DNA from 4 places in the Gottfriedia acidiceleris genome. Region 1 is predicted to be linked to each of the others. Evidence: riboswitches for the same ligand, from Rfam matches in the RefSeq annotation. Region 1 holds a riboswitch; each other region holds the start of a gene.

The links. A riboswitch is a leader RNA that binds a small molecule or an ion and turns the genes downstream of it on or off. The one in region 1 is predicted to bind S-adenosylmethionine.
Region 2: another riboswitch for S-adenosylmethionine. It lies ahead of MY490_RS12105 (bifunctional homocysteine S-methyltransferase/methylenetetrahydrofolate reductase); the one in region 1 lies ahead of MY490_RS13875 (trans-sulfuration enzyme family protein).
Region 3: another riboswitch for S-adenosylmethionine. It lies ahead of MY490_RS19560 (methionine ABC transporter ATP-binding protein); the one in region 1 lies ahead of MY490_RS13875 (trans-sulfuration enzyme family protein).
Region 4: another riboswitch for S-adenosylmethionine. It lies ahead of MY490_RS16490 (LLM class flavin-dependent oxidoreductase); the one in region 1 lies ahead of MY490_RS13875 (trans-sulfuration enzyme family protein).

What each region holds. Positions count from the first base shown of each region.
Region 1 is NZ_CP096034.1:2,910,568-2,913,739, reverse strand. Features, by position in the region: gene MY490_RS13880 (ATP-dependent DNA helicase) at 1-1,257, shown strand, start outside; SAM riboswitch class I at 1,337-1,440, shown strand; gene MY490_RS13875 (trans-sulfuration enzyme family protein) at 1,522-2,691, shown strand; gene MY490_RS13870 (trans-sulfuration enzyme family protein) at 2,697-3,172, shown strand, end outside.
Region 2 is NZ_CP096034.1:2,536,334-2,539,505, forward strand. Features, by position in the region: gene metH (methionine synthase) at 1-160, opposite strand, end outside; gene MY490_RS12105 (bifunctional homocysteine S-methyltransferase/methylenetetrahydrofolate reductase) at 157-1,983, opposite strand; SAM riboswitch class I at 2,065-2,168, opposite strand; gene MY490_RS12110 (terpene cyclase/mutase family protein) at 2,281-3,172, opposite strand, start outside.
Region 3 is NZ_CP096034.1:4,118,500-4,121,671, forward strand. Features, by position in the region: gene metQ (MetQ/NlpA family ABC transporter substrate-binding protein) at 1-250, opposite strand, end outside; gene MY490_RS19555 (methionine ABC transporter permease) at 273-941, opposite strand; gene MY490_RS19560 (methionine ABC transporter ATP-binding protein) at 943-1,956, opposite strand; SAM riboswitch class I at 2,096-2,206, opposite strand; gene MY490_RS19565 (hypothetical protein) at 2,284-2,646, opposite strand; gene MY490_RS19570 (thioredoxin family protein) at 2,846-3,169, opposite strand.
Region 4 is NZ_CP096034.1:3,478,896-3,482,067, forward strand. Features, by position in the region: gene MY490_RS16485 (ATP-grasp domain-containing protein) at 1-83, opposite strand, end outside; gene MY490_RS16490 (LLM class flavin-dependent oxidoreductase) at 99-1,148, opposite strand; SAM riboswitch class I at 1,294-1,400, opposite strand; gene MY490_RS16495 (Ger(x)C family spore germination protein) at 1,554-2,645, opposite strand; gene MY490_RS16500 (GerAB/ArcD/ProY family transporter) at 2,642-3,172, opposite strand, start outside.

The DNA.
Region 1 (3,172 bases):
TTATTAAATTCTTCAGATGCTATTATTTGTGATGTGAATTATATTTTCGATCCAAGAGTATCGTTGAAACGATTATTTGATGAACATAAACGAAGTTCAGTTTTATTAATTGATGAAGCTCATAATCTTGTTGATCGGGCAAGAGAAATGTATTCTGCAAGTCTATTCAAATCTAAATTTTTAGAGTTGAAAAATAGATATAAAAATGTAAAAGATGAACTTTATGCCATAATAAATGAAATAAATAAGCGATTGATTGAATTAAGAAAGAAATGGAAGGACGTTGTAACCCCAGTTTCAAAAGAAATTGATGAGGATTTATTGGAACTTCTACATACATTTAATGAAATTGTTGAAATAAAATTACAGGAAATGGACGAGGACGAAAATAAAGAACTTTTACTTGATACTTATTTTGAGTCACTTAACTTCGTCAAAATTACAGAATTTTTTGATGAAAATTACGTATGCTACTATGAATTTTATAAAAGTGAAGTTCATTTAAAGTTATTTTGCCTTGATCCATCTAAAGTAGTGAATGACGTAATAAAAAGATTTCGCTCTACAATCTATTTTTCAGCTACTTTAACGCCAATACAATATTTTCAAGATATGCTTGGTGATCAAAGTCGTGATTATACAATTTCAATCGATTCTCCTTTTCATAGGGAGCAACTGGAAGTAACAATTGACCCTCTATCAACACGATATCAAGATCGTGAAAGAAATTTAGAAAGATTAATTGATTCGGTGTATAAAGAAATTACGAAAAGAAAAGGTAATTATTTAGTTTTTTATCCGTCTTATCAATATTTAATTCAAAGTGTTGATTTATTTAAAGAGAAATACCCTAACATAAAAACAATTATTCAAGAAAATGGTATGACTGAAATTGAGCGAGAAGAGTTCCTTGTACAATTTGATAGTCTCAATGAGGAAACGTTAGTTGGCTTTGCTGTATTAGGTGGTATATTCTCTGAAGGGATCGATTTAAAGGGTGATCGATTAAATGGTGTCGTAATAGTTGGTGTAGGATTGCCGCAGATTTGTTTAGAAAGAAATATTTTAAAGGAGCATTTTCAGTCGGTAGGAAAAAATGGGTATTATTATGCATATGTCTTTCCAGGTATGAATAAAGTAATGCAAGCGGGTGGGAGAGTTATTCGATCTGAATCAGATGAAGGGACTTTATTACTAATTGATGATCGATATAAGAGCACACTTTATCAAAGTTTATTACCTGAAGCATGGAAATGAAAAGTTAATAATTAACTGATGAAAAAAAATGATTGATAATTATCAGAGTTTTTAATATACTTATCAATATAATTTAATAATCTTATCAAGAGCGGTGGAGGGACTGGCCCGACGAAACCCGGCAACTCTAGTGAAAACTAGAAAGTGCTAAATCCTGCAGGTGAAAAACCTGGAAGATAAGAGCGATATGTATATTTTGCGGACATAACCACTTCTTATTTTTTAGGAAGTGGTTTTTTATTTGACTAAAATGGGGGATTTATAATGACTAACACAAAAGAGGCTTTAAACACGAATAAAACATCGATTGAAACAGTAGCTGTACATGGAAGTAAAGGCTATGATCCATTAACAGGTGCGATCAGTTATCCAATTTATCAATCTGCTACATTTAAGCATGCAGGACTTCATCAATCGACGGGGTATGATTATGCAAGATTACAAAATCCAACTCGAGAAGAAGTCGAAAATACTGTTGCAAAATTAGAAAGTGCAAATTATGGTGTTGCATTCTCAACAGGAAATGCAGCCGTTACTGCAGTATTAAGCTTATTTAAAAAAGGTGACCACCTAATTGTTTCAGATGATTTATACGGTGGTACATATCGTTTATTCGAAGAAATTTATTCACCATATGGACTTGAGCATAATTTTGTGGATACTACAGAAATTGAAAATATTCTTGATGCACTTAAACCGAACACAAAAGGAATTTTTATTGAAACACCATCAAATCCAATGATGAAAGTAACTGATTTAAAAAGAGTAGTAGAGATTGCAAAAGAACGAGATATTATTGTGATTGTGGATAATACATTTTTAACACCTTATTTCTTTAGACCAATTGAATTAGGGGCAGATGTTGTTGTTCATAGTGGAACAAAGTATTTAGGTGGACATAATGATACACTTGCTGGTTTTGTCGTGACTAATTCAGAATATACGAATGAACGAATTCGTTATTATCAAAAATCAACAGGTGCAACATTAGCTCCTTTTGACTCTTGGTTAATTTTAAGAGGAATTAAAACATTACATTTACGCATGGAATACAGTCAAAAAAATGCAATTGTACTTGCGAAGTTTTTAGAAAATCATCCAAATGTTACTGATGTATATTATGTAGGGTTACCAACACATAAAGGGTATTCAATTATTAAAGAACAAGCAACTGGATTTGGTGCGATGATTTCATTTAAAGTGAAAGATTTAAGTTTGGTTGAACAGGTCTTAGGTAGCGTTAAAGTCATTACATTCGCAGAAAGCTTAGGTGGAGTTGAATCATTAATTACGTATCCTCATACGCAAACTCATTCAGAAATGCCAGAAGAATTTAAAAGAAAGCTTGGTCTAGATGACCATACACTTCGATTATCTGTTGGTATTGAACATATTGATGATTTATTAAATGACTTAGAAAATGCATTGGGGTGATGAGTATGCAATTTGGAACGAAATTAATTCATAATGGCAACGAAATAGATCAGGCAACAGGAGCGTTAAGTATACCTATTTATCAGACTTCAACATTTCATCAATTTGATATAGAGAATTTTAGTAAATACGACTATGCAAGAAGTGGAAATCCAACAAGAGAAGCGCTAGAAAATACAATTGCAAAATTAGAAAATGGTGTGCGCGGCTTTGCGTTTTCATCAGGCATGGCTGCAATCTCATCTGTATTATCTTTGTTCTCAGCTGGAGATCATATAGTCATTTGTGAAGATGTGTATGGAGGAACATTTAGAATAGCGACAAAAGTATTAAATCGTTTCGGAATCGATTTTACATTCGTAGATGCTTCTAAATTACAAGAGATTAAAGCCGGGATAAAGTCTAATACAAAAGGACTTTATTTAGAAACACCGTCTAACCCTCTTTTGAAAATTACTGATTTAAGTAGTGCAATTAAAAT
Region 2 (3,172 bases), 370 kb from region 1:
GTATAACATCCGGCCTTGTAACAACTAAATATTCATTACAACCTTCGTAATCTTCTCCACCAAAGTCTTCTGCTGTTAAGTTTCTTTGCTGGATCATCGTTCCCATTGCTCCATCAAGAAGTAATATTTTTTCTTTTAGTGCGATATCTAAAGTTTTCATAGTTGAATCTCCTCTTTATTGCTACTTTTAGTAAATTGAATTAAGTCCTCTGTTATTTCATACTTCAAAAATGGAGTGATAAAATAAATGCCATTAAATTTATCCTTAACATAATCAATAAGCTCTTTCGCAATTTTTTTACCTTCATCAACTGCTCTTTCTGGTTCAACTGATGAAATTCTATTTCTTACCTCTTCTGATAAAGTAATTCCTGGAACTTCATAATGGATAAAATCAGCATTCTTCTTACTAACTAGTGGCATAATTCCAATAAAAATTGGCTGTTTAATATGACGAGTTGACTCATATAACTTATCAATCGTTTCAAAATCATAAATTGGCTGCGTTAAAAAATAATCCGCTCCCGCCTCGACCTTTTTCTCAAGTCTTTTAATTGCCGCATCAAATTTCCGAACATTTGGGTTAAAAGCTGCAGCGACTGAAAATCTCGTTCCATTTCCTAAGCTTTTACCAGAATAAAGTCTACCTTCATTCATTTCTTTAATCATCCGAATTAGTTCAAGTGATGCTACATCATATACAGAAGTTGCACCTGGAAAATCGCCTACCCTTGCTGGATCACCGGTAATAGCAAGAACTTCATTTAATCCTAAAGTTGATAGCCCCATTAAATGAGATTGAAGTCCAATCATATTCCGATCTCTACAAGTTAAATGTGTCAAAACTGGTACATCTAATCTTTGAAGCAGTGAAGCCATCGCTACATTCGAAATTCTAGGTGAAGCTAGTGGATTATCTGCTAGCGTAATTGCATCAGCCCCTGCGCTATGTAATGCTTTTGCTCCTTCAAAAAACTTTCTAGTTTGTAATGTTTTTGGTGGATCTAGCTCTGCAATGATCGTCGTTCTCTTTTTTGCCTTTTCAGCTAGCGTTTCATTCTTTCGTTCTTCTTGATTATGGATTGTAATTTTAATTGTTCTGTTTTTCACATCTTTTTTTGTTACAGGCTGTAAAGTATCAATCTTACTTCGTAAAGCAGAGATATGAGCTGGTGTTGTACCACAACATCCACCGATTAGTCTTATACCTTGTTCAATAAATGGTTTTGCCATATCTTCAAAATATTCTGGATTCGATTTGTATACGTATTTTCCCTCATTGTAAAGTGGTAATCCTGAATTAGGAAATGCCGATAAGTACCCATTCGTTGGTAAAGAAACCGTATTTAATGACTCCAACATATGAAGTGGTCCTAGATGACAATTGATTCCAACTACATCTGCTCCCAAATCAATTAAACTAGGAAGAATTTTTTCGATATATTGGCCACTTTGCATAATGCCAATTTCTTGTAGTGTGACTTGTGCAATAATAGGTAAATCCGTTCTTCCTCTTAATAGATTCACAGCATCATATAATTCATTTTCATCATAAAATGTTTCAAGCATGATCCCATCTACGCCTTCTTCTAGTAACGCTGAAGCTTGCTCAAGCAGCATCATTTCACGTTCTAAAGGTGTCGTAAAAGTAGAACCTACATATTTCATTCCACCTATACCACCGATTACTAATGCTCTTCCTTTTGATGCCGCTCTAGCATTTCTAACAGCCATTTGATTAATTTGCTTAACCAGCTTTTCCAAACCATATTGTCTCAGTTTTCCAGCATTAGCACCGTACGAATTAGTTTGAATTACTTCTGCGCCAGCATCTATATATTGTTCATGTATATGAATGATTCGATCACGCTCAGTAATATTAAGTTCTTCAAAACAACTGTGAAGTCCGCCAGAATACAAAAGCGTTCCCATTGCGCCGTCACCTAAAACAATTCCATCTTTTAACTTTTCCAATAAGCCCATTCAATCACTTCCCGTTTATATAAAATAAAAAACGCCATTCTCTCAAAAAAAATGAGAGAATGACGTTTAAGTACAGATCACGCCTTATCTCTCATGTTTTAAACATGCTGGATTTAGCACTTTTTAGCTTTCGCTAAAGTTGCCGGGTTTCAAAGGGCCAGTCCCTCCACCACTCTCGATAAGGATTATTTAGTTATATTCAATATAAAACAGTTTACTATATTTATATGATAAAGAAAAGACATTTATGGAAAGATTTCCAAAAATAAATTTATTTTGTTTACATAATAGTATTATTTAACTATTTTTATAGTGTGCTAGTGCTAATAGCGGATAAATTTCATTATAGCTATGATAGTCAATATAAAACTGACCAGGTAATCCTAATCCAGTTGGATAAGTTAATGCTTTATTTGATAATTCACTTTGAGTAGTTAAAAATTTTATCCCTTTTCTAATTACTTCATCTTCTTTATTACGAATTGAAAGTAAAGTATCAACTGCCCACGCAGTTTGACTAGGTGTACTATATTTTAAAGGAACATATTTATTTTTAACAGGTGAAAGTCCTGACTCTCCCCAACCTCCGTCTTCATTTTGAATACTAACTAACCATTTCTCAGCTTTTTTAATTGCCTCATGATTTTTACGAATTCCCACGGCTCTGAGACCTGTAATTGCTGCCCAAGTCCCATAAATATAACAAATACCCCATCTACCATACCAACTACCATTTGATTTTTGGTTTTTTAAAAGCCAATTAACCGTCTTTTGCACAATCAGATCATCATTTGAAATCGTCGTATAGTGTCCAATAAATTCTAAAATACGTCCTGTTAGATCCGCAGTTGAAGGATCAATGATTGCATCTTTAGCATTTTCAATTGGTAAAAATGTTAACCACTTATTCGTTACATTTTTTTCGAAAGCTCCCCAACCACCATCATCATTTTGAAGTCCAAGTAAAAAATGAACTCCCCTTAACCAACTTTCATGAATTGTGGAGTGATCCAAAGCATTTCTACTTAATGCCCTTAAAACTGCACCAGTATCATCATTATCTGGAATAAAAGAATTAACATCAGAAAAGCCCCAACCACCAGGACTTAAATTTTTAGCATGAACCTTCCAGTCACCATTCATATTTTGCTGTTTCTTAATTAGGTAGTTTATTGACTTCGAAACAATC
Region 3 (3,172 bases), 1.2 Mb from region 1:
AGTTTGCATCTAATTCTTTCGAAGCTAGTGCTTTATTTGGTAATACATAATCTTGGAATTTAACAATTTTTAAGTTAATTCCTTCTTTTTTAAGGATAGGTTTAGCTTGTTCTAAAATAACTGCGTGAGGTACATTTGATGCACCAACCACTAATTCTTTATTTTTATCTTCTCCACCTTTATTACATGCTGCTAAAGATAATGCTAAAACACCTGCTCCTAAAATTCCTACGATTTTTTTGAAATTCATTGTCAGTTCCTCCCTTATATGATTAAGCTCTTTTATCTATTTTTGTTGTTACTAAATCACCAATAAATTGAAGAATGAATACGATTAATAAAATAATTACTGTCGCAACAAGCGTTACTTGGTTATTAGAGCGTTGGTATCCTTCCATAAATGCTAAGTTACCAAGTCCACCACCACCTACTACACCAGCCATTGCTGTATAACCAACAATTGCAATTGTAGTAACAGTTAAACCTGAAATAATTGCTGGTAATGCTTCTGGAATTAATACTTTTACGATGATTGTAAATGTGCTAGCTCCCATTGCTCTTGCAGCTTCGATAACACCTTTATCAATTTCACGTAATCCGATTTCGACCATCCTTGCATAGAATGGTGCAGCACCAATAATTAATGCAGGTAATGCTGCTTTTGCTCCAAGCATAGAGCCAAGTATAAAGATCGTAAATGGAATTAATAAAATAATTAAAATGATAAACGGTATTGAACGAAAAATATTTACAAACGCTGCTAGGATTGTATTAAAAAATTTATTTTCAAGAAGCTGATCTTTACTAGTTAAAAATAAGAATAAACCTATTATTAGTCCAAAAATGAACGTTGCAAGAGCAGCGATTACTGTCATGAATAATGTTTCATGAGTAGCTAAAAGCATTGCATCCCAATCAACATTCGGAAAAAGTTGTGTCATCTTATGCTACCTCCACTTCAACTTGTTTTGATTCTAAGTAAGCAATTGCCTCTTTGATGTTATTTATGTCTCCAACAAGTTGAATCTTCATTGTCCCATAAGAGCCTTCAGCAGTTTGAACAATTTTTCCTTGCAAAATGTTAATTTCTATATCAAAGTGCTTAACAACCTCAGAAATATGAGGTTGATCTGCTTGACCATTTTTAAAGGTTAGCTTATAAGTATTATCCTTCCCATCACCTTCAGAAATTACTTCACTGTCTAATTCTTCATCATTGCCTTTGATTTGCGTCACAAATTTCTTTGTAATTGCTTGTTTAGGACGAGTAAATACATCAACAACATGGCCCTCTTCTACTACATTTCCGTTTTCCATTACAGCTACTCGTTGGCATATCTTTTGAATTACATGCATTTCATGAGTAATTAGGATAATTGTAATACCAAGCTGCTTATTAATATTTGTCAGTAAAGCTAATATTGAATCTGTTGTTTCAGGATCTAATGCAGAAGTTGCTTCATCGCATAAAAGAACATCTGGGTTATTAGCAAGTGCTCTTGCAATTCCGACACGTTGCTTTTGACCTCCACTAAGTTCAGAAGGATAAGCATTTTCTCTTCCTTCAAGACCTACAAGTTTAATTAATTCTTTTGCACGATTAATGCTTTCCTTTCTTGAAACTTTAGCAATTTCAAGTGGGAAAAGTATATTTTCTAATACTGTTCTCGACCACAATAAATTAAAATGTTGAAAAATCATCCCTATTTTCTGTCTTGCTTTTCTTAACTGACTTGATGAGCATTTAGAAATCGATTGACCATTAATAATCACTTCACCCGATGTAGGTGACTCAAGTCCATTTAGCATTCGTAATAGCGTACTTTTCCCTGCGCCGCTATATCCGATCATGCCAAAAATTTCACCCGCTTCGATCGTTAACGAAACATTTTGTACTGCGGTAACTGTGCCCTTTTTACCTTTGTATGTTTTACTTACATTATTTATTTGAATCATACACTTGATCTCCTTTCAAAACATTCTAACAACTTATCTTTCAATTTTTTGTAAGTAAGTACTTTTTTAGTCGCATAAAACAAAAAAACCTTTCAACTCACATGAGCAGAAAGGTTTAACATACAAAAAGTATTCCTTTCTCTCATCTCTCAAAGCATATGCTTTGCAGGAATTAGCACCATTTCAATGACAATCATTGACGGTTGCTGGGTTTCACAGGGCACAGTCCCTCCACCTCTCTCGATAAGAGTTAACTTACGATCTATTAAGTTGTTTAACGCAATTTCTTTAACGTAAGTCCAATTCTACAAAGTTAGACACTAGTTGTCAACAATTTTCTAAAAGTTTTTTTTCGTTATTAACACTCGTATATTGAAAAATTGTTTCCATTAGTAGTAATAATCGATAGTTCCCTTCAAAAGAAGCATCACTTAGTTTTATTAAGAGTCCTAACCTTTGCGAACCTGAATTTAGATATTCCCATCCATCTTTTGAAAAATTAACTCTAAGTTGCGGAATCGAACGATCAATTATCTCGATAAAAGGAGCCTTTTTACTTAACTTTATATACACTTTTTCATTTAGACAGTTAAATTCTACAATCCTTTCTTCGATTGGCAAAATAATTTGCAAATATTCTTTTTTTATAAATAAGTTTCTAGCTTGTCCAATCCACTCCTTGATTTCCATAATAAACACCTCTTCCGGATTCTTTAATCTTATTTTCTCATAGATAAGAGGTGTATTCTTTATAATTCGCTCGACATTTACCTTGATAATAATCTATATTTTAATTTTATTTCTACAGCATTCAACTCATTTCCCGAGAAATATGTCTAATATCTGGAAATATTTTAAGCCAAATAAAAAGAGTGCAAATAGTATGCACTCATCGTTTAATATATAAATTATATTTTTTTAACAATTCATGTAAATATGGTACAGACTGGAAAGCGTAAATTTTTTGTTTCATTTCCCCATTTTCAAAAATAAGTAAACAAGGTACACTTTCAACCTTCCAGCTTTGAGCTTCTTCCACTATTTCATTAATATTCACCTTACTTAGAGGTAAATTTGGCAGAATCTCATTTACAATTTCTAGCATTTTAGAAGCGACTTGGCATGTACCACACATTGCGGTATAAATATAAATAACTGTCGTCTCTTTTGATTGAATTCTTTGCATTATTTCATTCTTTGTCCATTGCTGCATAAT
Region 4 (3,172 bases), 570 kb from region 1:
TAAGGAACTCCAAGCTCCTCTAATCTTTTTGTTAAATGGATTGTCCACTCACTGTTTTCATGTATTACATATACCTTACTCATTTTAATATCCCCTTTCTAGCTTTTTATTAAACTACGTTTTTGTTCTACTAATGGCATAACCTGCTTTGAAAAGCGTTCCATTTCCTCTAGTTGAGGTGAAAATTGTAATAATAATAAGTCTAAGTCAGCTTCTTCATATTGTAAAATTCGGTCTGCAATTTGCTCTGGTGTCCCTACTAGATTTGGTCTTAGACCACGATTTGAAACTGAGTAATCTTGTAATTGTATTTGTTGCTCTAATTGTGATTTTGTCGTGAAGTCTTTAAAGCCAGCATAACCGCTTGAATCTTTCACAGTCGTAATTTTTTCAAGCTCAGCCAAAGCCTCTTCTTCTGTATCTCTACAAATAACATAAGCAGCCATACCGAAAGAACTTAAAGGTGCATTGCCAGTTTGTTCACGACGTACCTTCATATCTGTTACTTTCTGTTTAATTTCTTCAACTGTTCCACCGTGCATCACATATGCGTCACATTTTTCAACAATTGTTTGCTTGCCTTTTTCACTTTCACCACCTGCATAAAGAATCGGATTTGGTCTTTGAACAGGTTTAGGAGCAAGCTTCGTACCCTTTAAATCATAAAATTTTCCTGAATAATTGAATGTTTCTTCTGTCCATAAGCCTTTTAAAACATCAATAAACTCCTCTGTACGAGCATAACGATCATCATGTTCTGTAAAAATACCGCCATATTGACGAGCTTCTTCTGCCCACCATGCAGAAACTACGTTTAGCGTAAAACGGCCGTTACTGATTTGATCGATATTAGCAGCCATTTTAGCTGTTACGGCTGGATTATGAAAACCTGGACGAATCGCGGTCATAATTTCAATTTTTTCCGTCACTGCAGCAAGTGCCGCTGCTGTTGACCAGGCTTCAAGTGAATCATGCTCTGGACCTTTAATATCGTTTAAATATAATTCAGCGATTAAAGTAGTCGAGTATCCCCATTTTTCAGCTGATTGAATGACCTCTTTAGCATAATCAAATGTTGGTGGCATGCTTTCGTCATCCACATTACGTAACCATCCTCCAAAAATCGGTAACCAAAAACCATATTTCATTTCTATTCTCTCCTTTATCATTAAAATTATCTAGTTTTCTCATTGGTTAAGTTGGGATTATATTTGTTTAACCTCCTGCGTAAATAAATAAAAAATAGAAAAAGCCTCCTTCATTCAGAAAGAGGCATCGGAAACAATTGTTTTCGACTTATCTATCAGAATGATTTCATTCTGCAGGAAGTGGCACCGTTCCTTAAAAAGGAGGTTGCCGGACGTCATAGGGCCTGATCCCTCGGTCACTCTCGATAAGTTTGAATTATGTAATTTCTTTAACTGAATCTTAAATCCTAGTAAACAGATTGTCAATAATGGAATTTAAACATTTTTATTAAGACAGCGCTTTCATTGTTGTATTTATTAGTAAAGATAAAATTTTATAATTATTTAATTAACATTCAATCGAAGTTAATACATAGTACCAGTTCCCTTTAAGTTCACTTCTGATTTTACTCGAAATTCAAGTTTCGGATAAATTTCTTCCCACTTATTTATTTCTTTTTTTGTCACTCCGTATTTTGCTTGAAAGTTTAACCCAAGTCCAAGTGGATCAACATTTAATTCCTGTAGCCGTTCTAGAAATTTTTTTGTTCTTGAGCTCATAAATATTGATGCTATTTTCTCATACTCTTTCAATTCTCTATTTTGATGTATTGATTTTTTAGATTCCTCAATAAATCCTTTTACCTTTATATGAACGTCTACATATGGCTTTTTATTTTTGGGCACAACGATTTCCATGTCAGTTTTCGTATTTCCAGCACTTACGTAAAATTGATTTTTTCCTTTTCCAACATTAATTAGTGTTGTTTTTTCTGGATTTAAAAGCTCATTAAGTAATCTTGTTTCATCGCGATTTAATACAGCTTTAAATTTTGTTCCTTTAAAAACTGCGGAAGTATTAATTTTAAAGGAACTATCGAACGGTTCAAGAATAGGTAAATATGGATCTATACCGTTTTCCTTCAATCGCATATAATAATCATTAAGTATCTCTGTCATTACATATGGTGACCTATTTAATTCTTCATTAAAAGCTAACACAACAGCGTTACCCGCTAATCTCTCTGATTTAACCTTCCATGATAAAGCTTCTTTTGCAGATGGTTCTCCTACAGCTACATAAGCAACTCCTTGAATATCTGGCCGTTTAATAAACCACTTCATCAAATCAATTTGGTTTACAACTAGTAGCTCTTTATCGATAGCGATTATCCTACAATGAGCAAAATCCAATTTTTTATCTACTAAAGATTGGATTATTCTAATTGCCTCAGAAACTGAAGTTGATTTTTGAGAGATAATTTGAAAATTAGACCTTCCTGCTCCAACTTGTGCTGAAGGGATGGCTAATTTCACTGACACAAGGTAGACGCCATTTTCATCTGTTTGATCGATTCCTATGCCTACGACAAAAAAACGTTTATCAACATCGAGTAATTGGCAACCAGACATAAAACTTAATTCCATAATTAACAATAACGTTAAAATACGTTTCATGCTCTTTGCCTCCGAGATAAGAAAAAAATTAAACCTACTAATATGACTTCAGCAGGAAAACGGATATTTTGCCATATTTTAATAAGATCAAATAATTCTCTTTCGTTAGTAATCATCTGCAAAATCATCGTAAGGACTCCAAAAAATAGTAAGATCATATATCCATAAAATTTCCTTTTTTTAGCAGGTTTCAAATTATAATTAAAGAACATTCCTTCAAATAGTTTTAAACCAACATGCCATGTTAATATGCCAAAGAGCAGTGATAACAAAAGGAATATATAAAGCATCAAATATAGCACTCTTTCGATAAACCCATATTCCATCCTAAGAGAATCAGTTATGAAAATCCAAGGAAACACTACATCATTAACTCCTTTAACACCTAAAAAAGCAATTGGGACGAAAAATGTAAAACTAATTACAATCAATCCGATTAAAGGTAAAATCCACAAAAATCTAACAACCTTTTTAGTATCAAGATAACGATTGAGGATAACTAGATTTATATAGCCTATAAAAAAATA